Regions from separate parts of the Uruburuella testudinis genome, predicted to be linked through region 2. Evidence: predicted binding sites of a transcription regulator. Region 2 holds the regulator's gene; each other region holds the start of a gene.
What was found. Region 2 encodes FNR, which switches genes on or off when oxygen is low (the NO sensors DNR and NnrR bind a similar motif). Its sites were predicted from a motif close to TTGATNNNNATCAA; they were not measured.
Positions count from the first base shown of each region.

Region 1: the regulator FNR is predicted to act here: its motif matches at 3,993-4,006, upstream of pflB (formate C-acetyltransferase).
Region 3: the regulator FNR is predicted to act here: its motif matches at 7,798-7,811, upstream of LVJ83_RS11270 (cytochrome-c peroxidase).

Region 1 is NZ_CP091508.1:1,008,552-1,019,072, forward strand. Features, by position in the region: gene clpP (ATP-dependent Clp endopeptidase proteolytic subunit ClpP) at 1-320, shown strand, start outside; gene LVJ83_RS04550 (FKBP-type peptidyl-prolyl cis-trans isomerase) at 777-1,256, opposite strand; gene LVJ83_RS04555 (hypothetical protein) at 1,744-2,049, shown strand; gene LVJ83_RS04560 (hypothetical protein) at 2,209-2,421, opposite strand; gene LVJ83_RS04565 (FAD-binding oxidoreductase) at 2,476-3,849, shown strand; gene pflB (formate C-acetyltransferase) at 4,120-6,402, shown strand; gene pflA (pyruvate formate lyase 1-activating protein) at 6,529-7,326, shown strand; gene rnhA (ribonuclease HI) at 7,495-7,932, shown strand; gene LVJ83_RS04585 (HIT family protein) at 8,419-8,832, shown strand; gene LVJ83_RS04590 (LD-carboxypeptidase) at 8,975-10,156, shown strand; gene LVJ83_RS04595 (hypothetical protein) at 10,396-10,521, opposite strand, start outside.
Region 2 is NZ_CP091508.1:643,229-653,749, reverse strand. Features, by position in the region: gene bioD (dethiobiotin synthase) at 107-787, opposite strand; gene LVJ83_RS02940 (hypothetical protein) at 970-1,110, shown strand; gene LVJ83_RS02935 (alanine/glycine:cation symporter family protein) at 1,203-2,564, opposite strand; gene apaG (Co2+/Mg2+ efflux protein ApaG) at 2,803-3,171, opposite strand; gene LVJ83_RS02925 (phosphatidylglycerophosphatase A family protein) at 3,357-3,845, opposite strand; gene thiL (thiamine-phosphate kinase) at 3,838-4,797, opposite strand; gene LVJ83_RS02915 (OmpA family protein) at 4,924-5,664, opposite strand; gene LVJ83_RS02910 (CysB family HTH-type transcriptional regulator) at 6,116-7,066, shown strand; gene fnr (fumarate/nitrate reduction transcriptional regulator Fnr) at 7,249-7,983, opposite strand; gene hemN (oxygen-independent coproporphyrinogen III oxidase) at 8,115-9,521, shown strand; gene LVJ83_RS02895 (opacity family porin) at 9,788-10,375, shown strand; gene LVJ83_RS02890 (glutamate-5-semialdehyde dehydrogenase) at 10,498-10,521, shown strand, end outside.
Region 3 is NZ_CP091508.1:2,455,466-2,465,986, reverse strand. Features, by position in the region: gene ptsP (phosphoenolpyruvate--protein phosphotransferase) at 1-745, opposite strand, end outside; gene LVJ83_RS11300 (HPr family phosphocarrier protein) at 748-1,017, opposite strand; gene LVJ83_RS11295 (PTS sugar transporter subunit IIA) at 1,020-1,433, opposite strand; gene LVJ83_RS11290 (hypoxanthine-guanine phosphoribosyltransferase) at 1,586-2,152, opposite strand; gene LVJ83_RS11285 (prolyl oligopeptidase family serine peptidase) at 2,307-4,310, shown strand; gene acpP (acyl carrier protein) at 4,593-4,829, shown strand; gene fabF (beta-ketoacyl-ACP synthase II) at 4,980-6,230, shown strand; gene LVJ83_RS11270 (cytochrome-c peroxidase) at 6,534-7,691, opposite strand; gene LVJ83_RS11265 (NAD(P)H-dependent glycerol-3-phosphate dehydrogenase) at 7,987-8,976, shown strand; gene LVJ83_RS11260 (hypothetical protein) at 9,124-9,465, shown strand; gene LVJ83_RS11255 (cell division protein ZapA) at 9,462-9,758, shown strand; RNA gene ssrS (6S RNA) at 9,773-9,953, shown strand; gene rplM (50S ribosomal protein L13) at 10,135-10,521, shown strand, end outside.

The DNA.
Region 1 (10,521 bases), 370 kb from region 2:
AGGCGGCCAGTATGGGCGCGTTTTTGCTTTCGGCGGGCACCAAAGGCAAACGTTTCGCACTGCCCAACAGCCGCATCATGATCCACCAGCCGCTCATCAGCGGCGGCTTGGGCGGCCAGGCCTCGGATATCGAAATCCATGCGCGTGAATTGTTGAAAATCAAAGAAAAGCTCAATCGTTTGCTGGCCAAACATTGCGACCGCGATTTGGCCGATTTGCAACGTGATACCGATCGCGATAATTTTATGTCTGCCGAAGAGGCGCAAGCCTACGGTTTGATTGATCAGGTATTGGAAAGCCGCGACAGCATCAAGGCATAATGGTTGCAGCATATACCCATTCATGAAAATAACCTGATTGCGCCGATTTTCTCGCCTTACGCCCTATGGTGTGCATGGTCGTTTGCTTGCCGCTTCTCCGGCTTGCTTTCCGGCCTGCTTTGATGAATGGGTATGAAATCATGGATGAAGGCCGTCTGAAACTTTTGGTTTTCAGACGGCCTTTTGGTTTCAGACGGCCTTTTGATGAGATGATAGGCTGGAAGCCTGATGCTGATTCAAAAAATCAACCGGCAAGGGCAGGGCGATGCCATCAGATAGATTTTTCGAATGAACTATAGGATATCCTGACAATTCGTTTACGGGTGCTTTCCGCTTCTGAAAACGCATCTGCTGCGTTAAAAAGCCTCGCAAAATATCCGAGCTTACTGCATTTTTTTGCAGGGTATCTGCAATTTCAGGAGCAAAAATCCCTTTATAAACGACGCATCAGGAATCTTAGTGGTGGTGACCGTGCGGGCCGTGGGCGTGACCGTGGGTAATTTCATCAGCGCTGGCTTCACGCACGCTGTCAACTGTGGCTTTAAAGCGGATTTTCATGCCGGCTAACGGGTGGTTGCCGTCTACTACGGCTTTGCCGTCGGCCACATCGGTTACGCGGTACACCAATACATCGCCGGTTTCGGGGTCGTCGGCTTCAAACATCATGCCGGCTTCAACTTCTACCGGGAACACGTTAACATCTTCGATGCGCACCAATTCAGGATCTTGCTCGCCGAAAGCATCATCGGGCGCCAGCACCACATCCACCGTTTCGCCCACTTCTTTGCCGTGCAAAGCTTCTTCTACCAGCGGGAAAATACCGTCATAACCGCCGTGCAGATAAGCAATCGGTTGTTCGGTTTTGTCGATCAGCTGATCGTTGGCATCAAACATTTCATAGTGAAGGGTAACGACAGAATTTTTTGCAATGGCCATGTAATAGGTCCTTTATTTGTGGAAATGGTGGTTTATTGTAGCATAGGCCGGCATGGCAATGCGGCTAAACTTATGGTGCGGCGGCGGCAGATTGGTAAAGAAATAATATGAATTTTTTAAGACAACGGTAGTAAATGTTGTTTTTTTGCAACTTTTGGGTTGGCAGGCTGAATGGCAGGCCGTTGAGGCGGGTAAATGTTTTTATTGTGATTTTATTTCTTAAATTTTTGAAATATTAGAATAAAATAAAAAATTCAAACAGCTTTTCAATCCGTTTCAGCAATTGAGCGTGAACTTATTATTCAAATCACATGCCTAAGCGTTATATTCTTGCTGAACTGTATACAGGTTTCGTTGCATTGGTTTAGGGCGTGCGGCATAATTGCTGACAGATTCAGTTATGAATTTCTGTGGTATATGACCGGGCTGTTTGGTGCGGTCAAATTAATTATTCTTAGTTTTGATCAAATAAGAGAAGGTATTGAAAATGAAAAAATCACTGTTTGCTGCTGCTTTGATGTCTCTGTTCCTGGCCGCTTGCGGTAACAACGCCGAGAAAGCCCAAGATGCTGCTTCTGCCGCTTCTGAAGCTGTTGTTGAAGCTGCTTCTGATGCTCAAGCTGCTGCTTCTGATGCCGTTGAAGCTGCTTCTGAAGCCAAAGCTGATGCTCAAGAAGCTGTAGCCGAAGGTTCTAAAGATGCTTCTGCTGCTGTTGCTGAAGCCGCTTCTGCTGCTACTGCTGCTGCTTCTGCCGTTGAAACTGCTACTGAAGCTGCTTCTGCTGCAAAATAATCATATTCTGCTGAATATGTGACAAAAGCAGGATACGTTAACGTATCCTGCTTTTGCTTTATACTGAGCCTCGCGCTTGAAATTTATTTGCGGCCCATTCATTCGACAAAATAACCTAACCGCATCGGCTCATTCGGGCTCCGAGGAGACCGGCTTTGCTCAAGCATGATGCGCCAAGCCGACCGGCCCCATATGTGTGCGCCGCCTTATTGGCTGACGTTTATGAATGGGTTTAGGTATCCTGACCATTCGATTGACGAATGTATTTTGCTCCTGAAAACGCATCTGCTGTGTAAAAAGCCTCACAAGATGTTCAATCTTGCTGCGTTTTTTGCCTTGCATTTGCATTTTCAGGAACAAAAATCCTCTCATAAACAACACATCAGGACACCCTAGAAGGCTTAATAACTGGAGCATACGGAAAATATGACAGGGCAGGATTTGAAGCAGGCGCTTGCGGCATTTTTGTCGGAAAGCGAAATTGTGGCAGACGGGCAGCCGTTTTTAATCGATCAGCGCCGCCGTTATACCGGTAAGGCCGATGCGGTGGTACAGCCCGACAGTGTAGAAAAAGTGCAGGCGCTGATGCGGTTTTGTTTTGAGCACGGCATCGCGGTTACGCCGCAGGGCGGCAATACCGGTTTGTGCGGTGCAGCTGTGCCTGACGGCGGGGTGTTGTTGAATCTAAGCCGGCTGAACCGTATCCGCAGCGTTGATTTGGCGGACAATGCGATAACCGTCGATGCCGGCGCAGTGCTGCAAAATGTGCAGCAGGCAGCCGCAGCCGCGGGACGTTTGTTTCCCTTGAGCCTGGCCAGTGAAGGTTCATGCCAGATCGGCGGTAATATTGCGTGTAATGCGGGCGGGTTGAATGTGTTGCGCTACGGCACGATGCGTGATTTGGTATTGGGTTTGGAAGTGGTGCTGCCCGATGGCGGGTTGATGTCGCATTTGCAGCCGTTGCATAAAAATACCACCGGTTATGATTTGCGCCATTTGTTTATCGGCAGCGAGGGCACGCTCGGCATTATTACCGGGGCAACACTGAAGCTGTTTGCGCAGCCGCAAACCACTGAAACCGCTTGGGTGGGGGTGGAAACCATCGAGCAGGCGGTTAGGTTGCTGACCTTAATGCAGGGGCGGTTTGCCGAGCGCTTGTGCAGCTTTGAGCTGGTGAGCCGTTTTGCTTTAACGCTGTCATCAGCATTCAGCCGTTTGAGCGTGCCTGTTGAGGCAGAATGGCATGTGCTGCTTGATTTGACCGATTCGGTTGCCCGCGATGATTTGGGTGAATTGCTGGCCGAGTTTTTGTTTGAGTGCGGTTTTGAAAATGCCGTGTTGGCGCAATCGGAAACGGAAAGGCTGAATTTGTGGACGTTGCGTGAAAATATTTCGGCTTCACAACGTCAGCTGGGCGCCAGTATCAAGCATGATATTGCGGTGCCGATTGCCCGGGTGGCTGAGTTTGTCGACCGCTGTGCGCCGGCATTGCAGGCGGCGTTTGCAGATATACAAATTGTGGTGTTCGGCCATTTGGGCGACGGCAGTTTACATTACAACACTTTTCTGCCGGAGGTGCTTGGTAATGAGGTGTATCAGTATGAAGATGCGGTTAATGCACTGGTGTATGAGCATGTGCTGGCTTGCGGCGGCACGATTGCTGCCGAGCACGGCATCGGGCAGGTTAAAAACCAATGGCTGCCGCGTGTGCGCAGCGAAGCGGAAATCGCCCTGATGCGGGCGGTAAAAGCCCAGCTTGATCCGCATAATATATTGAATGCAAATAAGTTGTTGCCATAAAGTGGCATAAGGGCATAAGATAAGGCCGTCTGAAAGCCATTGTGGTTTCAGACGGCCTTGGCTTTATTAAAAGCGTATATTCAGTTCCATTTTACTCCGTTGAAATAAATTTTCCAGCAGATTTTCAGACTACATTTTATTTCATGACTTAAGTCAAAATAGTAATTTTATTTCTCTAAAATGCTTACTTATCCTAAAAAATAAGTGCTATCCTACCCATACAAATTTCTTCTTCTATATTTTTTAGCTTAACCAAAACAGGAGTTTATTATGGCTACCACCGCACAAGAGCGTTCCACTGCATGGTCCGGCTTTCAGCCGGGCGATTGGGAGAACGGTGTAAACGTACGCGATTTTATTCAAAAAAATTACACCCCTTATGAAGGTAACGGCGATTTTCTGGCGCCCGCCACCGAAGCGACCACCACGTTGTGGAATAATGTGATGGAAGGCATCAAGGTTGAAAACCGTACCCATGCGCCTTATAAAATCGATTCGCAAATCGTATCCGGCATTAACAGCCACGCCGCCGGCTATATCGATAAAGATTTGGAAACCATTGTCGGCCTGCAAACCGATGAGCCGCTCAAACGTGCGATTATGCCTTACGGCGGCCTGAAAATGGTGATGGATTCCTGCAAAATCTACGAAAGCCCCTTGAATCAGGAAGTGGTTAAAGCGTTTACCGAATACCGTAAAACCCATAACCAAGGCGTGTTTGACGTTTACACCCCCGATATCCGCCGCTGCCGAAAATCCGGTGTGCTGACCGGCTTGCCCGATGCTTATGGCCGCGGTCGTATTATCGGCGACTACCGCCGCGTGGCGCTTTACGGTATCGACTTTTTGATGGCCGATAAAGTGGCGCAGTTCAATTCTTTGCAAGCCGATTTGGAAGCCGGCAAAAACTTGGAAGAAACTATTCGCCGCCGTGAAGAAATCAACGACCAACACAAAGCGCTCGGCCAAATGAAAGAAATGGCCGCCCGCTACGGTTTTGATATTTCACGCCCGGCCGCCAATGCCCGCGAAGCTGTGCAATGGACTTATTTCGGCTATCTGGCAGCAGTAAAATCGCAAAACGGCGCAGCCATGTCGTTCGGCCGTGTGGCTACTTTCCTCGATATTTATATCGAACGTGACCTGAAAGCCGGTACACTTACTGAAAGCGAAGCGCAAGAGCTGATCGACCATTTGGTGATGAAGCTGCGTATGGTGCGCTTTTTGCGTACGCCCGAATATGACGAACTGTTTTCAGGCGACCCGATTTGGGCCACCGAATCTATCGGCGGTATGGGCTTGGACGGCCGCACGCTGGTTACCAAAAACAGCTTCCGCTTCCTGCACACGCTTTACAACATGGGCCCGTCTCCCGAGCCGAACATTACTGTGTTGTGGTCTGAGCAACTGCCGGAAGGTTTCAAACACTTCTGTGCCAAAGTATCCATCGATACATCGTCTATCCAATATGAAAACGATGATTTGATGCGCCCCGATTTTGAAAGCGACGATTACGCCATTGCCTGCTGCGTGAGCCCGATGGTTGTCGGCAAACAAATGCAGTTTTTCGGCGCCCGTGCCAATCTGGCCAAAACCATGCTCTACGCTATCAACGGCGGTATTGATGAAAAATCCAAAGAGCAGGTCGGCCCGAAAACCGAGCCGATTTTAGATGAAGTGTTGGATTACGACACTGTGTTGAACCGCATGGACAATTTCATGGATTGGCTGGCAACCCAATACGTAACCGCGTTGAATATTATCCACTATATGCATGATAAATATTCATACGAAGCCGCGCTGATGGCTTTGCACGACCGTGATGTGAAACGCACCATGGCTTGCGGTATTGCCGGTTTGTCGGTGGCTGCCGACTCGCTGTCTGCCATCAAATATGCCAAAGTGCGCCCGGTGCGTGATGAAAACAACATTGCGGTAGACTTTGAAATCGAAGGCGAATATCCGCAATTCGGTAACAACGATGATCGCGTAGATGATATTGCCTGCGATTTGGTTGAGCGCTTTATGAAAAAAGTGGCCACGCATCCGATGTACCGCAATGCCATCCCCACCCAATCTGTGCTGACCATCACTTCCAACGTGGTTTACGGCAAAAAAACCGGCAATACCCCTGACGGCCGCCGTGCAGGCGCACCGTTCGGCCCGGGTGCCAACCCGATGCACGGCCGCGATGTCAACGGTGCCGTGGCTTCGTTGAGCTCTGTAGCCAAACTGCCGTTTGAGTTTGCCAAAGACGGTATTTCCTACACCTTCTCGATTGTGCCGGGCGCGCTGGGTAAAGACGAAACTTCACGCGAGAAAAATCTGGCCGGCTTGATGGACGGTTATTTCCACCACGAAGGTGGCGTAGAAGGCGGCCAGCACTTGAATGTTAACGTGCTCAACCGTGAAATGCTGATTGAAGCGATGAACGACCCCGAGCTGTATCCGCAGCTGACCATCCGCGTTTCAGGCTATGCGGTGCGGTTTAACTCCCTCACCAAAGAGCAGCAGCAAGACGTGATTACCCGCACCTTTACCGCCAGCATGTAATCCGCCGGTAACGCTGCATCACAAAATGCCGGGTAGGTTTACCCGGCATTTCTTTTCACAAAATTTTTCAGACGGCCTATGCTGTATAATAGTTCTTCTGAAAACAACACAATACGCACACAAACTATGCAAACTCATACCATTCACCCGGCCGAATCTGCCGACGGTCACCGGCATTATCACGGCAAAGGCATTGTGCATTCTATCGAAAGCTGCGGCACGGTCGACGGGCCCGGCTTACGTTTCGTGCTGTTTATGCAAGGTTGCTTGATGCGCTGCCTGTATTGCCACAACCGCGATACATGGGATATGCGCACCGAGCAAGCGCAAGTGCTTACGGTAGAGCAGGTGATGAAGCAAGTGATTTCCTACCGCCATTACCTGCGGGCAACTGGCGGAGGCGTAACCGCAACAGGGGGCGAGCCGTTACTGCAATACGAGTTTATCCGCGACTGGTTTGCCGCCTGCCATGAAAACGGCATTCATACCTGCCTCGATACCAACGGCTATGCCCTGCATTACGATGCCATTCTCGACAGCTTGATTGATCACACCGATTTGGTGATGCTCGATTTAAAACAAATCGACCCCGAAATCCATAAAGTGCTGGTCGGCATTCCCAACACCAAAACCCTGCGTTTCGCCCGTTATCTGGCCGAACGGCAACAGCCTACGCGCGTGCGCTTTGTGATTGTGCCGGGCTATACCGATGATGACCGCTCCGCACACCTGTTGGGCGAATTTATCGGCGACATGGAAAACATCGAAACCGTCGAGCTGCTGCCGTATCATGAATTAGGCGCGCACAAATGGGAATTGTGCGGCGATGAATACAAACTCAAAGGCGTACATCCGCCTCCGAAAGATACCGTGCTGCATATTAAAGAAATTTTGGAAGGCTACGGCAAAAACATCATTTATTGAGCCGGCTTGATTTTTCAGCAAGGCAACAAAATAAGGATAAGGCCGTCTGAATAATATTTTTCAGACGGCCTTATCCTTATTTCAAACAGCCAACCGGCAACGCCGCCGGATTATTTTTTGAATAGGTTATGCTATCATGCGCCCCTATTGTTAAAGGAAGCCGATATCATGGAACCCACTGTTTACCTTTATACCGACGGCGCATGCAAAGGCAACCCCGGTGCGGGCGGGTGGGGCGTGTTGATGCGTTACGGCAGCCACGAAAAAGAGCTGTATGGCGGTGAGGCCGACACCACCAATAACCGCATGGAGCTGATGGCGGTCATCGAAGGCCTGAAAGCCTTGAAACGCCGTTGCCGTGTGCAAATCTGCACCGATTCGCAATATGTGAAAAACGGTATGGAAAGCTGGATACACGGCTGGAAGAAAAACGGCTGGAAAACCGCTGCCAAAAAACCGGTTAAAAACGAAGATTTGTGGAAAGCGCTGGATGCGTTGGTGAGCGCCCATGATGTGCACTGGACATGGGTAAAAGGCCACGCCGGCCATGCAGAAAATGAAAAGGCTGATGCGCTGGCCAATAAAGGCGCGGCCCGCTTTATTTGAAATAGCCGTTTATTCGGCCGCTTCGTGCGGCTGTTCTGTTTCCGGTTGCCGCTATTTAAGAATCACGGGAAACTCTGCCGGCGGCTGATACCTTTTACAAAAGTAAGCTGACCAAGCAGCGGGCTGAAGGCTGTACAGGGCTGGGGTGTCCTGATGTATCATGTATCATCATCTTTTTTACGCTAAAAGCACATCTGCTGTATTAAAAAGCTTCGCAAGATGTCTAACTTTGCTGCGTTTTTTGCCTTACATCTGCCCTTTTATCACAAGAAATCTGAATCATTCTGAATGGTTAGAGCACCCCAGCGAAACCATTTCTGTTCAAACACCGGCGAGCCAACGCGGTTAGCTTGTTTTTATGAATGGGTATGAAATGTGAGCAGAGCTTTAATTTAAAATTAAGTTAAAAGGCCGTCTGAAAGCGTTTTCAGACGGCCTGATACATTAAAATAAGCCCTTATTGTATTTCTTTGAAAAGGTTTTTTCATGAATGATTGCCCGATTTGTCAGGCGCAAAACGAAGAAATATTGTGGCAAAATGACCGCTTGCGCGTGATTGCCGTGCATAACGAAGCCCAAGCGCCCGCATTTTGCCGGGTTATCTGGCAGGCGCATGTTGCAGAAATGACTGATTTGGCGGCAGCCGAACGTGATGAAATTATGCAGGCGGTATACCGTGTGGAAGCTGCTATGCGGCAAGTGTTCCATCCGGCCAAAATCAATTTGGCCAGCCTGGGCAATGTGGTGCCGCATCTGCATTGGCATGTGATTGCCCGCTTTGACGATGATGCTCATTTTCCCGCACCGATTTGGGCGCCTGCACAGCGGCAGGCGGCGATGATGCTGCCTGAAAACTGGCCGCAGCAAATCAAGCAGATTCTGGAAACAGAGGCCGTCTGAACAGCTGCCGAAGCCAGCTCTGGTAAGGTAAATCGAATGTGTTTTCAAGCATTTGCCGACATGGCAGGTTTGACAGAGCAACTCCATCCGCTTCATATCCGAATGGTTGGTAAACTTGCCAACCGAAATCATAAGGAAACCTATGACTTGGCAACCCTCCCGCCGCGCATTTCTGCGTACATCCGCCGCTGTTGCCGGTGCAGGCTTGTTACAGGCCTGCGGCAGCACACAGCAACCGCCTCTAACCCCCACCAAGACCCAGCCCGTGCCGCCTAAAAGAACCCAACCCGCCCGTCAGGGCGATAATGTTTTACGCGTTGTCGCCCCATCCGGCTTTGCCGATAACAGCAGCCGTGTTGAAGCCGGCCTGACCCGTTTGTATCACGCCGGTTTCACGGTAACCAATCAGCAGGCAGGTTACCGCCGCTATCAGCGTTTTGCCGGCAGCGATGCCGAACGTTTGGCTGATTTCCAAGATGTGGCCAGCGGCCGAGTGGTCACGCCGAAAGTGTTGATGGGGCTGCGCGGCGGTTATGGTGCGGTACGCCTGTTGTCGCAGATTGATTTCGCCGGCCTGGGCGCACGCATGCGCGAGCGAGGTACATTGTTTTTCGGCTTCAGCGATGTCTGCGCCATCCAACTGGCCTTGCTGGCAAAAGGCAATATGAGCAGCTTTGCCGGGCCGATGGTGTATAGCGAATTCGGCAAACCCCAGCCCAGCACTTATACCATGGATTCATTTATCAGCGGCAGCACCAATCCGCAGCATACCTTGATGGTTGCTGAGATTCAGCGGCGTGAGGTCAATGTAGAGGGCACATTGTGGGGCGGCAATCTGAGCGTGCTGGCATCGCTGGCCGGCAGCCCGTATCTGCCCGATGTGCCGGGCGGTATTTTGTTTCTCGAAGATGTGGGCGAGCAGCCTTACCGCATCGAGCGCATGTTGCAAACGCTGTATTTGGCGGGCGTGTTATCAAAGCAGCAGGCGATTATCTTCGGTGATTTCCGTATGGGCACCATCCGTGATGTGTATGACAGCAGCTATAATTTCAGCGCAGTAGTCAACACCATTCAGCGGGTGGCAAGAGTGCCGGTGCTTACCGGTTTTCCGTTCGGCCATATTACCAACAAGGCAACGTTTCCATTAGGTGCGCAAGCGCAAATCCGCAGCAGCAGCAATGGCGGGTATTCGGTCAGCTTTAGCGGCTATCCCACTTTGAATGCCGCTTCACTTTCATTAGATACTTTATTGCCGCCGCCGGTAACGTTTGATTCGTTCGGCAGCGGCTTTGGCGGCGTGGTGGAAGATACCGTGATCGAATAGAGCTGCCGTGTTTTCGAATCTTGCTGTATCGGATAGGTTCGGCAATGCTTTAATAAAACGATTAAACTGCGCATTGATTCTTTTTCAGGCCGTCTGAATGATGGATCGGTATCGGTAAATCTTTCAGACGGCCTGAAGCTTTGGCAAAACATGTTTTCAGCCTGAAAGCAGGCCGATCCTGCTTATTTCTGCCTTGCCGAAATGGCACCCCATTCACAAAAATAAGGCCTATTGGACATTTAGGATAATAGGCCTACATTCATCATTCCCCGCATTTGTCCTGCCAAATAAGGGTCATTTATTACTGCATAATTGTAGGCAGCATTCCAATCTTTGATATCCACCACAATAGCTTTTGCTGTTGC
Region 2 (10,521 bases):
TCAGGCATCCTGCCACCACTGCAATAGTGTTTCACACCCATTCCAAAATCAACCGGTAAGGCGGCAAGCTGAAGGCAGCGGGCCAATGCAATCGGTTTATTTGTTGTTAATCAACATCACCCGACAACAGGCCGATATCCATATAAGCCGCTGCTTCAGCTGCTTTTGCATGCGGCAGATATGGCATCACGCCGATTAATGGGGCGCTTATGCGCTGCTGCAAAGTATGCAGATAATCCGTCAAACGGTGTGATTGCCCGCTCAAACAATTGGCCACCCACCCGGCCAACGGCAAGCCCGCCTGCCGGATGGCGGCCGCAGTTAATAAAGCATGGTTGATACAGCCAAGCTTGATGCCCACCACCAAAATCACCGGCAGCTTTTCCCTCTCGACCCAATCGGAAAAGCTGACATGCTCATCCACCGGCGTGTGCCAGCCGCCCGCACCTTCCACCAGAATAAAATCGCCTGCCTCCTTTACCGTTGCCAACCCGGCGCTCAACACTTGCGTTTCTATCGGGCGTGCTTCGTCTGCAGCAGCCAAATGCGGTGCGGTGGCTTCGATAAAGGTATAACAATTGTGTTGCGCATAAGGCAGCCGCACCGCCGATGCAGCTTGCAAACACAACACATCCGCATTTCGTCCCGCAGCATCCGCTTCAGAAGCCACAGGCTTAAAGCCGATACTGCGCCTGCCCGCCTGTGCCGCCGCCTGCAACAGCGCAGCCGTGCAAAAGGTTTTGCCGACTTCGGTATCGGTGCCGGTAACAAAATAAACGGTTTTCATGATTTTCAGACGGCCTCATTGTTGATGCTGTATTGTAGCGCAAACCACCCCGATATTTTCTGAGGATATCGGCACAGAGCCTGATATCGCGTCATAAAAATCAGCCGGCAGTATTTTGGCTTGCCCTACCAAACGATCAAAACGGAACACCACTCAGGCTAGGGTGTCCTGATGTGTCGTTTATGAGGGGATTTTTGTTCCTGAAAATGCAGATGCCAGGAAAAAACGCAGCAAAATTGGACATCTTACGAGGCTTTTTAACGCAGCAGATGCGCTTTCAGGGGCAAAATACACCCGTCAATCGAATGGTCAGGATACCCTAAGGTATCAATGCCGTCATATCAATCAATATGATTCAGACGGCCAAAACAAAACGGCCCGAATACCTCAGGCCGTCTGAAAAAACCTTTTTCTTTTAAGGCAGTTCGCCGCTTTGACGTTTGGCTTTAAAATCTTTGGTTTCGCTGACGATCACTTTATACAGCAACAGCAGCGCAATCAAGTTGGGAATCGCCATCAGGCCGTTAAACGTATCTGCTGCCGACCACACCAAATCAAGGCTGGCAATGGTGCCGAGCATCACGGTGGCCACATAAATCAAACGGTAAAACGGCACAAATCCATCTCCAAACACATAAGCCGCACATTTCTCACCATAGTAACACCAGCCCAAAATGGTGGAATAGGCAAAGAAAATCAGACCGAACGTTACAATCCAACCGCCGGGGCCGGGCAGCATATTGTTGAATGTGTGGGTAGTCAGCGCCGCACCGGTTTCACCGGCCGGGCTTTGGTTGCTCAAAATCCCCATCACCAACACAATACCGGTAATGCTGCACACGATAATGGTGTCCAAAAATGTGCCGGTCATCGACACCAGCGCCTGACGCACCGGATGGTCGGTTTTTGCAGCGGCTGCGGCAATCGGCGCCGAGCCCATACCGGCTTCGTTTGAAAACACACCGCGTGCCACACCGTAGCGGATGGCCGCGCCGGCCATACCGCCTGCTGCGGCGCTGAAATTAAATGCATCGCTCACGATTCGTTCAATTGCCGGCCACAGCAAATCAACGTGCAGCAAAATAATGCCCAAGCCGCCCAACACATACAGAATCGCCATAAAGGGCACAATAATCGATGCCGCTCTGGCAATACTTTTAATACCGCCCAAAATCACAATACCGGTGAGCACAGTCAAAATCACACCGGTAATCCAAGGGTCGACACTGAAGCTGCTTTGAATCGACATCGCCACTGAGTTGGCCTGCACCGAGCTGCCGATACCAAACGAAGCAATGGTGCCGAACAATGCAAACAGCAAGGCCATCCATTTCATATTCAGGCCGCGCTCGATGTAATACATCGGGCCGCCCGACATTTCGCCTCTTTTATTCACCACGCGGTATTTCACGGCCAGCACGCCCTCGCCGTATTTGGTGGCCATACCGAAAATGGCGGTGATCCACATCCAAAACACCGCACCCGGCCCGCCCAACACCACCGCAGTGGCCACGCCGGCAATATTACCGGTGCCGATGGTGGCGGAAAGCGCAGTCATCAGGGCGCCGAAATGCGAAATATCACCGTCGTGATCGCTGCCGTCATGCTTTTTCGGATGCGGGCGGAACGCCTGCTTCAAAGCATAGCCGAGCATGCTGAACTGTAAGCCTTTCAATACTACAGTCAGCAACACACCGGTGCCGACCAGCAGCACCAGCATGGCCGGCCCCCATACCCAGCCGCCCAGCATATCGAAAAAATTCTTCAATCCTTCCATGGCTTCTCTCCTGATTGTTTACAATTTCTTGTGATGGCCTTCATTTCAGCACAAGGCGTTAAGAAATGCAAGCCGAGGTTAATCCTCTTTAATCAAAGCTTTGGTTTTATTGACCTTAAAATAAATACAGGCCGTCTGAAAAACATTCAGACGGCCTGTATTAATGATTAAAGCCAGTATTTAAAGCTATAAATTTAGCGGCTTTCAGATAAAACACCTAAATCAACAATTTGTTTCTTTATTGCACAGTGATATCGGCTTTTAAGTCAAATCGCGGCACCGGCACCGAAAAACGCTCGCCATAGCTGTCTTCAAACTCATAATACCCTTCCATGCAGCCCCACGGCGTGCTTAAATGAGCTCCGCTGTTATATTCATAATCATCTCCCGGATACAGCACCGGCTGTTCGCCCACCACACCGACACCCGACACGCTTTCCACATCGCCGTGTGCATCGGTGATTTCCCAATGGCGCTTACGTAACGTCACAATATCATGGCTGCGATTGCGGATGGTGATATGATAGCTGAACACGTATTTATCGTTCATCACATTGCTTTGCTCCGCCAGATAATTCGGTTGCACCTGAATTTCAATTTCGTTCATAAATCTCTCATTATTATCATTTACTATTTTACTGTAGTTTTCAAACGGCCTGGGGTGTCCTGATATGTCTGTTTATGGAGGGATTTTTGTTCCTGAAAATGCAGGTGCCTGGCAAAAAACGCAGCAGATGTGTTTTCAGGGGCAAAATACACCCTTAAATCGAATGGTCAGAATTCCCTAGAGTATCAAATCAACCAAGCGGCAATATTTAATATCAGCAAGGCAAACAGCGCCGCAATCAAATCATCCAACATAATGCCGAAACCGCCGTGCACCCGCGCATCAAACCATTTTATCGGCCAAGGCTTGAGCGCATCCAGCAAACGGAACAACACAAACGCCGCCAGCCACCAGCCCCAATAAAACGGCACAAATGCCAAAATCAGCAGCATGGCCACAATCTCGTCCCACACAATGCCGCCGTAATCCTGAATACCCAATGCACGTTCCGTGTGATTGCAGATGCGGATGCCCCATACAAACAGCAGCGCACATAAAGCCGCCAGCCACCAGCCGTCTACCCCGATGAGGTGTAACACAAAAGCCATCGGCAAGGCGGGCAGCGTGCCGAACGTACCCGGCGCCACCGGTGCCAGCCCGCTGCCGAAACCAAAGCCGAGCAGGCATAACGGCCGTTTTTTCAGCCAAGAAAAAGTCGGTTTGATATCAGCCAAAATGATCGAACCCCAAATGAGTTAACTGCATTTCTTTACCGTTTGCCTCCAAAATGCGCAAACCCTCGCCGGCAAACACCCTGCCGATGCGGGTAACCGGTGTATCCGCCGCCCGGCCTGCCGCCAATACCGCATCACGCTGCTGCTCAGGCGCGGTAAACACCAGCTCATAATCGTCACCGCCGGCCAGCAGATAATCATATAAACGCGCCTGCGGCAACAGTGTGCGCAATATCGGCAAGGTCGGCAGCCGGTCGGCAAAAATTTCCGCCCCCACACCCGAAGCCTTGAGAATATGGCCGATGTCTTGCGCGAGGCCGTCTGAAATATCTTGAGCCGCATGCGCCACCGTCAGCAAGGCCTGTCCAAGGGCCACACGCGGCATCGGGCGTAATCTTGCCGGCTCGCATAAAGTATGCACCGCCTCCGGCAGCACCAACGTCTGCCAATGGTGGTTGAGTGCCGCCGCAGCCAAACCTATCCGGCCCGACACCCAAATATCGTCACCCGCCTCCGCCGCATCACGGCGCAAGGCCTGCCCTTGCGGCAATTCGCCGGCAATGGTGATATTAAACACATAATCGCCTTTGGTGGTGTCGCCGCCAATCAGCGTGATACCGAATTGCCCGGCCAAACCAAACAAGCCATCACAAAATGCCTGCAACCATGCCTCATCCAATTTTGGTAATGCCGCACTCAACAACGCCCAGCGCGGCTGTGCGCCCATGGCCGCCATATCAGAAATATTCACTGCCAACACTTTATGCGCTAAGTCGGCAGGTGCCACATCGGCAAAAAAGTGCCGGCCGGCCAACAGCATATCACTACTGAAACACAAATCGAAGCCGGTGCGCGGGCGCACAATAGCCGCATCATCGCCAATGCCGAGCAACACATCCTTATCACTTTGCTGCCGCATCAGGTAGCGGCGGATAAAATCGAATTCTGTCATTCAAACCATGCCCGATTGTTGCAATAAGGCGACATTATAAACCGAAACACGCCCAACCGCCCGCCTGAAAATGCACAAAACCCCGCCAAGGCGGGGTTTCTTCAAACTATCTTTACATCTTCAAGCTTACGGACGGGTGTAGCCGTGAATTGAAGATTTCGGGCCCGGAATCCAGCCGTTGTCAACAGCAGGACGCTCGCCTTCAACTTGACCCGGAGCCACTTGGCGGGTTACCAAGGTGCGGATGCGCACGTCTACACGGCGATCAGGTTCGATACATGCAATCAGAGCAGCACGTTTGTTGGCGCGAGATACGCGTGAACCCAGTTTGGCTACTTCAGCCTCACAAGAAGCAGTCATGCGCGCTTGAGACTCGCCCAAACCTACAGCAGTGATTTTGCCGGCAGGAACGCCGCGGTTAACCAGATAGTTGGCAACCACGTTGGCACGACGCTCAGACAATGCTTGGTTGTAAGCTTCAGAGCCCATGAAGTCGGTGTGGCCTTCAACACGTACGGCTTCAACGTTGGTGTCGCTCAAACGTTGGGCCAGCGCATTCAAGGTTTCGCTTGCTTCAGGACGCAGGTTGTCGCGGTCGAAACCAAACAGAGTTTGGGCAGACAGGGCAACAGTTTCGTCAGCATATTCGGGAGCAGATTGAACCGGAGTGGCATCGCCACATTCGATACGGCCTTGGGTCGCTTTGTCCAGGTAGGTATTTTCCCAGCACTCGCCGTAGTTGTTGCGAACCACGGTTTGTTCACGATCAACGGTGTAACCGTGTTTGGTATGCGCTTCGCTGGCCATTGCGGTGCCTGAAGCTACCAGAGCAACGAACAAGGCGCTTAATTTAAGCTGTTTGGTCATTTTATTCCCTCATCAAAAATTGTTATGCAACGGCCACACCGGAGTGTAAACGCCACAAATCACCAATATACAGGCCGCTGTAATAACGGCGGCAAATCGGATATATCAGGTTTGCACTATAAGAAGCTAAGGGCAAACTGTCAATAGCGCGCTGCCTGAGCACAACTGCGAAACGGCCCGCTTCCTAATTATGAATCATGCCGAAAAATCAATCCTGTGTCATTTATTTACAACCAAATTGCGCTGCTTGCGGCTTTGTCGTTGCACAAACGCAACACCCGGAGAGGGCCCATAAAATGCCCATATATTACAAAACCAAGATAGTTTCTGTAAAAACAAAAGCTTTCTTTGAAAAAAGGAGAAAACGGGCAAGGCCTCATGAAATATGCTACATTTAACGCACCGTGTCGCACAAAACCCACATTTTTCCGCACAGCCCTACCCTACACTTATGAAACTACAACAATTACGCTACGCCCTGGAAGTTTACCGCCACAATTTGAATGTTTCCGAAGCCGCCGACGCACTGTTTACATCGCAGCCGGGCATTTCCAAACAAATCCGCCTGCTGGAAGAAGAATTGGGCATTCAAATCTTTATCCGCAGCGGCAAGCGTGTGGTTTCGGTATCACAGCCGGGCAAAGCCGTATTGGAGCTTTCTGAACGCATTTTGCGGGATGTGCAGAATATTAAAAATATCGGCAGCGAATTTACCGACCACGACAGCGGCTCGCTTACTATCGCCACCACCCACACCCAAGCGCGTTATGTGCTGCCGCGCATCGTGGCCGACTTTGTCAAGCGCTATCCCAAAGTCGAATTAAGCATCAAACAGGGCAGCCCTACCGCCATCGCTCAAATGGTGGGCAGCGGCGAGGCCGACTTTGCCATCGCCACCGAGTCTATCGATGAGCATATCGAATTGCGCAAACTGCCCTGCTATGAATGGACGCACGCCATTGTGGTGCCGCACGACCATCCGCTGCTCGATTGCCGCCACCCTTTGAGCATCAACGATTTGAGCGGCTACCCCCTCGTCACTTACGAATTCGCCTTCAACAACGGCAGCAGCATCGCCCGCGCCTTTCAAAAAGCACGCATCGAGCAGCCCAAAGTAGCGCTTTCCGCCGCCGATACCGATGTATTGAAAACTTATGTCAAACTCGGCTTGGGCGTAGGCATTATGGCCAAAATGGCGTTTGACCCCAAAAACGATGCCGATTTGCAGCTGGTTGATGCCGATCATTTGTTCGAACCTTCTTCCACTTATATCGCTCTACGGCCGGATACCTACCTACGCGGTTACACTTATGATTTTATCAACCTGTTTGCCCCGCAACTGACACGCGAGCGTATTGATAAAATGCTGTATATGCCGATTGAAGAAGATTTTTCGATTTAATCTCCATTCACAACAATAATCTAACCGACTAACTCGTCGCCGCGCGTGCGTACTGCATTCGACTGGCTGTCTTGCCGGCTTACTTTTGTATGAATATAAAACCGCATGCGTTGAATATTGATAAATAATGAGGCCGTCTGAAAACGCTTCAGACGGCCTCATAAATGCTTGTAATCAATGCCTTACAGCGCATGCGCACAGCCTGACACCATTTTCTTCAATGCCTGCGGATCCAAGATTTTGATGTGTTTATGCTCCACCAAAATCAGACCCTCATGATGAAATTTTGACAAGGTGCGGCTGACGGTTTCCAGCTTCAGCCCCAAATAGCTGCCGATTTCCTCGCGCGACATCCGCAAGATAAAATCATTGGCAGCAAAACCGCGCGAATACAGGCGGTTCGACAAATTCAGCAAAAACGCCGCCAAGCGCTCTTCTGCACGCATATTGCCCAACAACAGCATCACGCCCTGGTCGCGCACAATCTCACGGCTCATCAGGCGGAAAAAATGGGTTTGCAGGCTGGGAATATTTTGGCCGAGCTCTTCCATATGGGCAAACGGCAGTTCGCACACTTCACTGTCTTCCAACGCCACCGCATCACAGCTGTGCACATGCGAGCAAATGCCGTCCATGCCGATCAACTCGCCCGACATAAAAAAGCCGGTAACCTGATCGCGGCCGTCTTGGCTGGCCACCGTGGTTTTGAAAAAACCGGTACGTATGGCATACAGAGATGTAAAAGGCTCGCCCGCCCGAAAGAGGTATTCGCCCTTTTTCAGACGGCGGCTTTGGCGGATAACCGCATCCAGCTGCTCAAACTCGGTCGGCATCAAGCCCACCGGCAGACACAACTCACGCAATGAACACGTGGAACACAAGGCTTTGAGCTGGTTTGAATTCGTGTGTGCAGACATATCGGCAACCTTTATTCAGCCCCGACTTATTGAGTATTGACTCACGTCAAGGCATGTTTATCATAATATCGGCATTCTACCAAACTAGCTTAGCTTTGCCTAATTGATTCATTCACACACCAGAACACAACATGAAAACCATACCCATACACACAAACACCCAACCCGAATTCGACCGCAATCTGATTGCCAGCCTGCCCGCCAGCGGCCCGCGCTACACTTCCTACCCCACGGCAGACCGCTTCCACAACGGTTTTGGCGAACCCGAATACACCCACGCCCTGCAATTGCGCAGCTTGGGTGCGCTCAACAAACCGCTGTCGCTTTATATCCACATTCCGTTTTGTAACACCATCTGCTATTACTGCGGCTGCAACAAAATCATCACCAAAGACAAATCCCGTGCCGATGCCTATATCGAATACTTAGAACGCGAAATGGATTTGCTCGCCCCGCACCTCAACGGCCGCCACCAGCTCGCCCAACTGCACTTCGGCGGCGGCACCCCCACTTTTTTAAGCGACGACCAGCTCGAACGTGTGTTTGCCATGATACGCAAACATTTCCAACTGATTCCCAGCGGCGAATATTCGATTGAAATCGACCCGCGCAAAGTAAGCCGCGACACCGTACACCATCTCGGCCGGCTCGGCTTTAACCGCATGAGTGTAGGCATTCAGGATTTTGATCCCAAAGTGCAGCAGGCCGTCAACCGCATCCAAACCGTTGAAGAAACGCGCGAAGTCATCGAAGCGGCCCGTGAAGCCGGATTCAAATCAGTGAGTGTTGATTTGATTTACGGCCTGCCTCACCAATCGCTGGAAAGCATCAAGCCCACCATCGACACCGTACTCTCACTCGATCCCGACCGCCTCGCGCTCTACCACTACGCCCACCTGCCGCATATTTTCAAACCCCAACGCCGCATCGACACCGAAGCCGTGCCCGGCAGCGAAGAAAAGCTCGATATTTTGCAATACGCCGTGCAAACCCTCACCGAACGCGGTTATGTATTTATCGGCATGGATCACTTCGCCAAGCCCAAAGACGAGCTTTCCACCGCCTTAAAAGAAGGTTGGCTGCAACGCAATTTTCAAGGCTATTCCACCTATGCCGACTGCGATCTGGTGGCCATCGGCGTTTCCAGCATCGGCAAAATCGGCAGCAGCTACGTGCAAAACGAGCGTGACATCGATGCTTATTACGCCGCCATCGACTCAGGCCGCCTACCGGTCATGCGCGGCTACCAACTCAACCGCGACGACATCCTGCGCCGCAACATCATTCAAGATTTGATGTGCCGCTTTTCCCTCGATTTTCAGCTCTACGAAAGCATCTTCGGCATTCCGTTCAGCCAATATTTCAAAGACGAGCTTGCCGATTTACAACAACTGGCCGCACTCGGCCTGCTGCATCTGAAAGCCAACGGGCTGAAAGTCACCCCTAAAGGCCGCTTCCTCATCCGCAATATTGCCATGGTGTTCGACTACCACTTGCGCCATAAAGAAACCAAGGCACAATATTCGCAAACCGTATAAGCGTGTTTTAACAACAGTCAACAGGCCGTCTGAATTTTCAGACGGCCTCATATTAAAAATACACAAATATATAATTTATAAATGCATACCAATATTAATAATATTAACACCCGTTTCTTTATTGTGTTACAATTATAGCAAAGGCAATTGAATAACCGTATTTTTCAAATCAACCTGTTTGTTTTAAAAAGAAGATTCATCAAGAAGCCTTGAAAATTGCTGAGCCTATAGCAACTTCCCCCAACCACATAATATGGATTAAACTCATGAAAAAAATCGTATTGGCCGCCATTTTGGCCGGCGTATCAAGCATGGCTGCTGCCGAAGGCTGGTATCTGCAAGGCGATGCCGGCTACTCCAAATTAACAGCCAAAGAAAGCGGCCGCAGTTTCAAAGACAACAGCCCCACTGCGCGCATTGCTGTCGGCAAAGACACCGGCAACCTCCGTTATGCGGTTGATTACACCTACTTCGGCCAGCTCGAAAACCAAGAAACCTCTACCAATGCTTATCACAAAGCAGAAGTCAGCGCCCACTCTGTCGGCGTATCTGCCATTTACGATTTCCACAACCAATCTGCGCTCACACCCTATGCCGGTGTACGCATCGGGCTCAACTACCTGAATTTAGATGCAGAAGAAGAGCGCACTACCGCAGTCTCCCGTTCCCACATCAGCAAAAGCGAATCCAATACCCGCTTAGGTGCAGGCGCGGTGTTGGGCGCTCAATATCAGTTTACCGACAAATTAGCCTTAAATACCGGTGTAGAATACAATTACCTCGGCAAAATCGGTTCGCAATCAGCCAAAGTGCATCAATATGGCGCAAACCTCGGCGTGCGCTATAACTTCTAAGCAGCCCGTTTCCGACAACAGGCCGTCTGAAGCATTCAGACGGCCTGTTTGGCTATTGCCCAATCGGCCTGCAGCATTTATTATAGATTTTCTACCATCTCCGCATAAGGCCGTCTGAAAACATGCAAAATATTGCCGACTATGTG
Region 3 (10,521 bases), 1.1 Mb from region 2:
GTACGTGGCGGCGGTATTCGGCCAGCACTAAATCGTCGGGGTTGATGATCAGCACGCCGTTGATGCCGTCGACAATCACCCATTCTTCTTCCCGAATCAGGTTGCGGGCATTGTGCAGACCGATAACGGAGGGAATGTCGAGGCTGCGGCCGAGAATGGCGGTGTGGCTGGTGGGACCGCCGGCATCGGTAACAAACCCGGCGATGCGCTGTGCTTTGAAATGAACGGTATCGGCGGGGGAAATGTCGTGGGCGATTAAGATGGTGTCGTCGGGCAGGTCGGTTTCGAGGTTGAGCTCGTTGCTTTGGCCGATTAAGTTATTGTGGATGCGTTCGACCACTTGCAGCATGTCTTGTTTGCGCTCGCGCAGGTAGGCATCGTCGATTTCGTCGAACTGTTGCGCCAGTTTGTCGGTTTGCTGTTTGAGCGCCCATTCGGCGTTGATTTGCTGCTCTTGGATGATGTCGGCGGGTTCGCGCGAAAGGGTGGCATCGGTGAGCAGCATCAGGTGCAGTGAGATGAAGGCGCCCAATTCGGTGGGGGCGTTTTCGGGAATGGCGCTGCGGAGCTGCTCCAGCTCTTTGCGGGTGGCCTTGATGGCGGTTTCAAAGCGTGTTGTTTCGGCGGCCAGCTCTTCGGCAAGGATGTTGTATTGCGGCACTTCGGTCATGCCGCGCAATATCAGGTGCGCCCGCCCGATGGCGATGCCTTTGCCGGCGGTAACGCCGTGTAACACGATGCTCATGGTTATTCGCCTTCGCCGAAATAGCCGTTAATCAAATCTGTCAGCGCCTGCATGGCGGCGGCTTCATCAGGGCCGTCGGTTTCCAGCTCGATGATGCTGCCTTTGGCGGCGGCCAGCATCATCAGCCCCATGATGCTTTTGCCGTTAACGCGCCGATCTTTGCGGATAACCCATACTTCGCTTTGAAATTGTGAGGCGGTTTGGGTGAATTTGCTCGATGCGCGCGCGTGCAGGCCGAGCTTGTTGATGATTTCGATTTCTTGTTTGAGCATGTTCAGCAGCTTTCGTCGGGGGGGGTGGTGATGTCGAGAATGCCGTTGATGGCGGCGGCTTTGACGCTTTGGGTAAAGGCGGTAAGGTCGGCGGCGGCGGGTGAGTATTGGATGGCTTTGACCATCATCGGCGCATTCAGGCCGGTGAGCATGGCCACCCGGCCTTCGCGCACGAGTTTGCGCGCGGCATTGCAGGGGGTGGCGCCGAAGATGTCGGTCATCACCAATACGCCGTCGTGGCAGTTGAGCTCTTGAATCAGTGTTTGGGTGCGGCCGATGATTTCTTCGTGCTGCTGCTCTTGGGTTACGCCGAGAATTTTAACGTTGGCGGGCGCGTCGCCCGGAAAAAAGTGCTGGGCAAGGCCGCGGTAAGCGTCGCCGATGGCTTCGTGGGTGATGATGAGAATGCCGATCATGAGCGGTTTCCTGATAATTCTGCGTTGGGCGGAGGTTGTGTTTTAGATGGGTTGTTTATGTATATAAGGTCAAACAGGCCGTCTGAAAAGAGGGGGCTTCAGACGGCCTGCCGGTTTTACGGGCAAGCCGGTCGTTTGGTTGCGTGCCGGCATTATCCGGCAGGGTTGAGCGCATAGACGGCGCCGAGGTTGCGCCATGCGCCGGCAGCATCCATGCCGTAGCCGAACACATAGCGGTCGGGCACGTCGATGCCCACGTAATCGGCCTGTATCGGTTTGGGCTTGCTGATGAGTTTGTTGGCAAACACCGCTGCCGAGCAAGAGGCGGCGCCCATTTCAACCAGCTTTTCTTTGATGGCGGCCATGGTGTGGCCCTCGTCGAGAATATCATCGAGCACCACCACGTGGCGGCCGGCGATGTTTTCGGGCTCGGGCATGCGCAGCCAGTTGAAGTTGCCGCCTTCAAGTTTGTCGCCGTAGCGTGAAACGTGCACATAATCGAAATCGAGCGGAAAGCGCAGCAGCGGCAGCAGTTGGCCGGTAAATACCACCGCGCCGCCCATCACCGGCAGCAGCAGCGGATATTTGTCGCCCAAATCGGTGCGGATTTCGCCGGCCAGCCGCTCCAGCGCGCTGCGGCATTCGGCTTCGCTAAACAGCAATTCGGCGCGGTCGAGCATGGTTTGGGTGTGTCGGCGTTTGGTTTGGATGTCCATGATGGTTTCGTTGTGTGTGGGCAAAGGCATATTATAGTACAGCTGCGCTTGTTATAATACCGGTTCGGAAAAGTAAGCCTGCGGGCGGGGTGGCGCAGTCAGATTGTTCTCAAATGGGTATAATCACTTTTTACCTGTTCAGACGGCCTGATTCAACATGCACGATGCTTACGCTTATTTAGAAGATTTAAATGCTCCGGCCACCCGGCAGTTTGCCGCCGGTGCCCATGCCGAAACGCTGGCGCGTTTTTGCAGCGGTGGGGATTTTGACCGCTTGGCCGAGGATATTACCCGTCAATTGCAAGACGAGCGCCAAATTCCGTTTTGTCAGGAGCACCGCGCGCGCATGTATCATTTTTATCAAAGTGCCGACTATCCGAAAGGGGTGTACCGGGTGTGTTCCGCCGCTTCTTACCGCGCGGGGATGCCCGATTGGCAGGTGTTGTTTTCGGTGGCGGATTTTGATGAAATACTTGATGACGATGTGTATCTCGAGGGTGTGTCGCATTATGTGGAAGCGCCGCAGCAAGTGTTGATCACGCTCAGCAGTGCCGGTGCGGATGCGGCGTATACGCTGGAATTCAACTTAAACGAAGGCGCGCTGGTGGCGGGCGGTTTTCATTTTCCGCCCGGCAAAAACCATATTGCCTGGCGCGATGCCGACAGTGTGTGGGTGTGCCCCGCATGGGACGAACGCCAGCTGACGCGGTCGGGCTATCCGCGCGAAGTGTGGCTGCTGCGGCGCGGTCAAAGTTTTGAAGAAGCTTTGCCGGTGTATCAAATGGCTTCAGACGGCGTGATGGTCAATGCTTGGCGCTATCTTGATGCACAAGGTGCGCCGATTGATCTGATTGAAGCGGCAGACGGTTTTTTCAGCAAAGATTATTTATATGTGTCGCCGGCGGGGGAGGCAGGCCGTCTGAACCTGCCTCGTGATTGCGAAGTGGTGGGCTACCTGGCCGGGCAGCTGATGTTGCAGTTGCGCAGCGATTGGGTGCGCGCCAACCAATGTTATCCCGCCGGCGCCTTGGTGGCGGTGAAGCTTAATAAGGGCGACATCGGCGCGGCGCAGGTGTTGTTTGTGCCCAACGAAACGCAGGCATTGGAAAGTGTGGAGACCACCAAGCGTTTTGTGGTTGCCGCTATTTTGGATAACGTATCAGGCCGTCTGAAAGCCTGGCGTTTTTCAGACGGCCTCTGGCAGGAGGCAGAAATACCGGCGCTGCCGCAGGGCGCATTGGAATTGGCCGACCAGCCGTGGGGCGGTGATGTGGTGTATATCGCCGCCAGCGATTTCACCACGCCGCTGACATTGTTTGCGCTGGATTTGAACGTGATGGAGTTGACCGTGTTGCGCCGCCAGCCCAAGCAGTTTGATTCAGACGGCATCAAAGTGCAGCAGCTTCACGCTGTTTCTTCAGACGGCATCAACATCCCTTATTACCATGTCGGCCGAAGCACTGCGCCCGACACGCCCACGCTGGTGTATGCATACGGCGGCTTCGGCATGCCCGAGCTGCCGCATTATCTCGGCACCGTCGGGCGGCACTGGCTGGCGCAGGGCAATGCTTTTGTGTTGGCCAACGTGCGCGGCGGCGGCGAATTCGGCCCGCGCTGGCATCATGCCGCACAGGGCTCCGATAAATATAAAAGTGTTGACGACTTATTGGCGGTGGTGCGCGATTTGGCGGCACGCGGCTTGAGTTCGCCCAAACACATCGGCCTGCAAGGCGGCAGCAACGGCGGCTTGATTACCGCAGCGGCCTTTGCGCGCGAGCCGCACAACATCGGCGCGCTGGTGTGCGAAGTGCCGCTCACCGATATGCTGAATTATACGCAGCTGTCTGCCGGCGCGAGTTGGATAGAAGAATACGGCGACCCTGAAAACCCCGCCGAACGTGAAAGCCTGGCTGCTTTATCGCCGTATCACCGGCTTTCAGACGGCCTGAATTATCCGCCCGCACTCATTACCACCAGTTTTTCTGATGACCGCGTCCACCCCGCCCACGCGCTCAAGTTTTATGCCAAACTGCGTGCAAACGGCCAACAATGCTGGTTGTATGCGCCTGGCGGAGGCGGCCACACCGGCAACGGCACGCAGGCGCAAACCGCCGCCGAATTGGCCTGTGTGTTGCGGTTTTTGCACAATCAGCTGCAATAAAGCGGTTGGAGGCCGTCTGAAATTTGTTTCGAATGCGCTCGCACGGCTGCAAATATTGCGGCGGCGCTTAAAAAGGCCGGCTAAATATTTGATTGTTTAAGAAAACGAAAAGCCGCTTGTGATTCAAAATAAGCCTATGATAATATGCCGCGTAAACCAATCGGGTTTTTCCCGGCTGTTAAAAGCTGATTTTAGATGGAAAACTCTAAACTAATTCGGTACAATAACCGGATTGAAAATTTTTTGAAACTCGCCTGTAAAGGCTTATAAGGACTGACCGACATGTCAAATATTGAACAACAAGTTAAAAAAATTGTTGCCGAACAACTGGGTGTGAATGAAGCCGAAGTGAAAAACGAATCTTCATTCCAAGATGATTTGGGCGCTGATTCTCTGGATACCGTTGAGCTGGTAATGGCTTTGGAAGAAGCCTTCGGCTGCGAAATCCCCGACGAAGAAGCCGAAAAAATCACCACCGTGCAGCTGGCAATCGACTACGTTCAGGCACACACCGCTTAATTGCGCGGTTTCATACCGAAATATCGGCCTCTGCTGCGGGTTTGCCTGCCGACAGAGGCTTTTCCCTTATTACACCTTGTGAATCCGGGTTCAGACGGCCTGGTTTGAATGTGCAAACCGACGCCGCTGCCCTATACAGTGAGACAGTTTATGAGCCAGAGAAGAGTGGTTATTACCGGCCTGGGCCAAGTATCGCCCGTGGGCAACGATATCGCAACCGCATGGAGCAACCTGCTGGCCGGCCAAACCGGTATCGGCACGATTACCCGCTTTGATGCCTCTGAGCTGGCCTGCCAAGTGGCGGGCGAAGTCAAAGATTTTCAAATCGGCGACTATATCAGCGCCAAAGAAGCCCGCCGCATGGATGTATTTATCCATTACGGCATTGCCGCCGCGCTGCAAGCCGTTGCCGATGCCGGGCTGGATGATGTCGAAGGCCTCGATAAAGACCGCGTGGGCGTGAACATCGGCTCCGGCATCGGCGGCCTGCCCAGCATCGAAGCCACCGGCAAGCAGGTGTTGGAAAGCGGTGCCCGTAAAATCAACCCGTTTTTTATTCCCGGCTCGCTGATCAACCTGATTGCCGGCCATGTTACCATTCTCAAAGGCTATCGCGGCCCCAGCTACGGCATGGTTTCGGCCTGTACCACCGGTGCGCACGCCATCGGCGATTCGGCGCGGCTGATTAAATACGGCGATGCTGATGTGATGGTGGCCGGCGGTGCGGAAGGTGCCATCTGCACCTTGGGGATGGGCGGTTTTGCCGCCATGAAGGCTTTGTCTACCCGCAACGATGACCCCGCCACCGCCTCGCGCCCGTGGGATAAGGGGCGCGACGGTTTTGTTATGGGCGAAGGTGCCGGCGTGTTGGTGCTGGAAGAGTTGGAGCACGCCAAAAAACGCGGTGCCAAAATTTATGCGGAGCTGGTGGGTTTCGGCATGAGCTCCGATGCTTACCACATTACTGCCCCGAATGTGGACGGCCCGGCAATGGCCGTGCGCCACGCTTTGAAAGATGCCGGCCTGAACCCCACCGATGTGGACTATGTGAATGCGCACGGCACCTCTACACCCTTGGGCGATGCCAATGAAACCAATGCGCTGAAACTGGCCTTGGGTGAAGAGCATGCCCGCAAAGTGGTGGTGAATTCCACTAAATCTATGACCGGCCATTTGCTCGGCGCGGCCGGCGGTGTGGAAGCGGTGTACAGCGTATTGGCGGTGCACGAGCAAAAATCACCGCCCACCATCAATATTTTCGAGCAGGATATTGAAGCAGGCTGCGATTTGGATTATTGCGCCAACGAAGCGCGCGATGTCAAAATCGATGTGGCGATTTCCAATTCATTCGGCTTCGGCGGCACCAACGGCACGCTGGTGTTTAAAAAGTTTGCCGGATAAGCTGTCTGCTGTGATTGCCTGAAACATATGCCGTCTGAAATCGTGGGTTCAGACGGCATTTTATCGCCGTTAAACTTCATTTCTGATGATGAAGTTTAACGGCGATATTATGGGAACGATATAACCCATTCACAAAAATAACCTAACGGCGTCGGCGCATCTTGTCGCCTTGTTAGTTTGCTTTTGTGAATGAGTATAAGTGGGTGCGGTGTCTATGCAAAATGATTCAGCAGCGCGGCGATAAACATCAGGCCGTCTGAAACGGGGTGTTTCAGACGGCCTGTTTTGCTTCAAATGGTTGTTTTAGTTGTTGTCAGGATGAGACTTGGCATCGCTTGAAGACGGCAGTTCGGGCATGGTGCGGGCGGATTCGGGCACGCTGCCGGAGAGGGTATTCAAGAAGGCTACGATATTGTCCACATCTTCTTGCGGCAATTGTTTGCCCAATTGTGCTTCGCCCATAATGCCCACGGCTTTATCAAGCTCCCAAACGCTGCCGTCATGGAAGTAGGGGTAGGTGCGGGCAACATTGCGCAGGCCGGGCACGCGGAAGACGAATTTGTCGTTTTCAGACTGTGTGACTTCGAAGCGGCCTTCATCATGATTTTTGCTGCCGGTAAACTGCCAGTAAGGGCCTTTGACCAAACCGAATTTCTGGAATGATTCGCCGCCGAGGTTAACGCCGGCGTGGCAGGCGATGCAGCCGTTGTTGATGAATGAGCGTACACCGTTGCGCTCTTGCTCGCTCAGTGCATTGATGTTGCCTTTCAAATAGTCATCCCATTTGGTGGGCGTGAGCAGGGTGCGTTCGAATGCGGCAATGGATTCGGTGATGTTGGCAAACGTGATTTCACCGCCTTTGTCGGTATAAGCTTGCTTGAAGGCTTCCTGATATTCGGGAATGTGGGCGATTTTGGCAACCACCGAAGCTTCGTCTTTGTTGGCCATTTCAACCGGATTGAGCAGCGGGCCGCCGGCTTGCTCTTCTACTGTGGCGGCACGCCCGTCCCAAAATTGGCTGCCCAGAAGGGCGGCATTCAATACAGTGGGCGAGTTGCGGCCGCCGAAGCTGCCTTTGTGCCCCTGGCTGGTGGGCATATTGTCGACACCGGCGCTGGCGAGGTTGTGGCAGGAGTTACAGCTGACGGTGTTGCCGCGTGAAAGGCGCGGATCATACCAAAGCTGTTGGCCGAGCTTGATTTGAGCCTCGCTGACCGGGTGGGCTTTCTGCATTTCTTCCAGGCCGGGCAACGGTTGGAAAATACCTTGAGCCTGCTTCAACAGCTCGCGGTCTTGCTCTGAAGCTGTGCCGCCGGGTGCCGGTTCGGCGCTTGCGGATGCTGTTGGCGCGGATGCCGGTGCAGCGGTTTGGGCGGGGCTGTCTGCGGGTTTGTCGCCGCATGCAGCCAATGCCAGCAGCGTGGCAAATGTGAGGGCGCGGGTTCGGATGGCTTGGTTCATGGCTGGTTCCTTTTATGTGAATAACACTTTATAAAAACGGCTTTTCCGAATGAGGTGTGTTATTGTTTCTTTTGGTTAAGTATAGGGAGGTTGCCGCTTGCCGCTTTTGTTTTATATCAACCTTGATTGTTGAATTGTTTTTACATATCAATACAATAGTTATTTATAATCAAATAATTGTACGGCATAGGTTGATGCGGTCGAGCCGTGGCGGGGTGTTGGAAAATCAAGCCGGCGCTTGCACCTTTGGCACGATTGTTTTAAAGTGAAGCGCAATTTTGAGTGAGAGATTATTATGAAAATAACCGTGATGGGCGCAGGCTCCTGGGGCACTGCGCTGGCAATCCATTTTGCGCAGCATGGCAACGAAGTGGCCATATGGGCAAGAAATGCCGGGCATATGCAAACCTTGGCGCAGGAGCGTGAAAACAAACGCTATCTGCCCGGATTCGCCTTGCCGCAAGGGGTTGCTGTGCATACTGAGCTGGCAGACGCTCTGCAAGGCGCCGAGCTGGTGTTGATTGTGACTTCGGTGGCCGGTTTGCGCGACAGCGCGCAATTGCTGGCGGAGCATGGTGTCGGCCATTTGCCCGTGCTGACGGCCTGCAAAGGGTTTGAGCAGGACAGTGGTTTGCTGACTTTCCAGGTGGTGAAAGAAGTGTTGCCTGAAAATGATAAAATAGGCGTGCTTTCGGGGCCGAGTTTTGCACAAGAGTTGGCGCAGCAGCTGCCGTGTGCCGTGGTGCTGGCTTCTGAAAATAAAGCGTGGATTGAAAGCCTGGTGGCTGATTTGAACACACAGGTGATGCGCCTCTATGGCAGCGAAGACGTCATCGGCGTGGCGGTCGGCGGCGCAGTAAAAAACGTGATGGCCATTGCTACCGGCCTTTCAGACGGCCTCGAATACGGCCTGAATGCCCGTGCAGCGCTGGTTACGCGGGGTTTGGCCGAAATCACCCGGCTGGCGATTGCAATGGGCGCCAAACCGAAAACCATGATGGGTTTGGCCGGTATCGGCGATTTGATTTTAACCTGCACCGGCGCTTTGTCACGCAACCGCCGTGTGGGTTTGGGCTTGGCGGAAGGCAAAGAATTGCACCATGTGCTCAAGGAAATCGGCCATGTATCCGAAGGCGTGAGCACCATTGAAGAAGTGTTTAATACCGCTTGCAAATATCAGATTGATATGCCGATCACGCAAACCTTGCTGCAACTTATCCGCAAAGAGCTGACCGCCCAACAAGTGGTGGAACGCCTGATGGAGCGTGAAGCCCGCTTTGAATAAGGCTATTTTGCCCATTTAAAGTAGGCCGGCAATGGGTATCAGGCCGTCTGAACAGCCGTTCAGACGGCCTTGTTTGACAGTGGGGCTGCATCCATCTATGCTTGCAGCCATGCCCTTCGGGTTGTGTAGAAAAGGTTGTGTAAAAAAATGAATCAGTCTTTAGAAAACTTGGAAGTAAGCGTTTACCGGCTGGCGCAAAAGTTTGAAACGATTGTCGGCGAAAACAAACGCCTCAACGATGAAATCGCCCGCCTGAAAACGGAGCAGGCACAGCAGGCCGATGAGCACCAGGCCGCGGTAGACGAATTGAGCGAGGCGTTGCTGGTGCAGGTGGGCAAGCTGAAAAACGACTTGCAAGGTAAAATCGACAGCCTGACAGATGAAAACCGGCAATATCGCGATTTGCTGGATGCCAGCGCCGCAGAGATTCGCGGCCTGCTGGCCCGATTGCCGCAGGCGGCGGCCAATGAAAACGAGGCAGAATCATGAGTGTAGAACAAGTCAGCGTAGAAATTGTCGGCCGCGAGTTTAAAATCGGCACGCCGGCCGAAGAAAAACATACCTTGTTGCAAGCAGTTGAGATGCTGAACCAGAAAATCGATGTCATCAAACAAAGCGGCCGCATTGTTGAAACCGATAAAATTGTGATTATGGCCGCCCTAAATGTGGTGCACGATTTATTGAAGATGTCGATGAAAGATGATTTGGCAATCGGCGAGTTTGAGCGTAAAATAACAAGCATGGCAGAAGCGTGTGACAAAGCGCTCGCCAAGCTGGCTTAAGCCGGAAAGTTAGTTTTTCCCTGCGGTGTTCGCGAAGGCATATATTCCTTTGAACCAATACGTTCGCTTCAGGTTGCCGGGAGTCGCAGTGGGCGCGAGTGTCTGTTTGCAGATGCACCCGAAACTGCCCGAGGTAACCGCCTTGTCTGCAAGGTTCAAGCGGATTCCAGCCCGAACGGCATCTGCGGGGATTCCATTTGGAAATGTCGCCCTCAGGCGGCATTTCATCTTTACAATCGGCTGAAATACAACACCTTTCACTGCTTTCAGACGGCCTGATGCAATAAATGATTCAGACGGCCTCAATTTCATTGACAGAAACCCGATTCATCACTAAAATCGGTAGCTTTCTATATATTTATTTGGATTACTCCTTATGAAAACCTTTTCAGCCAAACCGCATGAGGTTAAGCGCGAATGGTTCGTGATCGACGCTCAAGACAAAGTTTTGGGTCGCGTTGCTGCCGAAATCGCCCACCGTCTGCGCGGTAAACACAAACCCGAATACACTCCGCACGTTGACACCGGTGATTACATCATCGTGATTAATGCCGACAAGCTGCGTGTAACCGGCAACAAAGCCCTGGATAAAAAATACTACCGCCACTCAGGCTATCCGGGCGGTATCTATGAGCGCAACTTTACCGAAATGCAGGAGAAATTCCCCGAGCGCGTTTTGGAAAAAGCGGTAAAAGGCATGCTGCCGAAAGGCCCGCTGGGTTACGCCATGATTAAAAAACTGAAAGTATACGCCGGTGAAGAA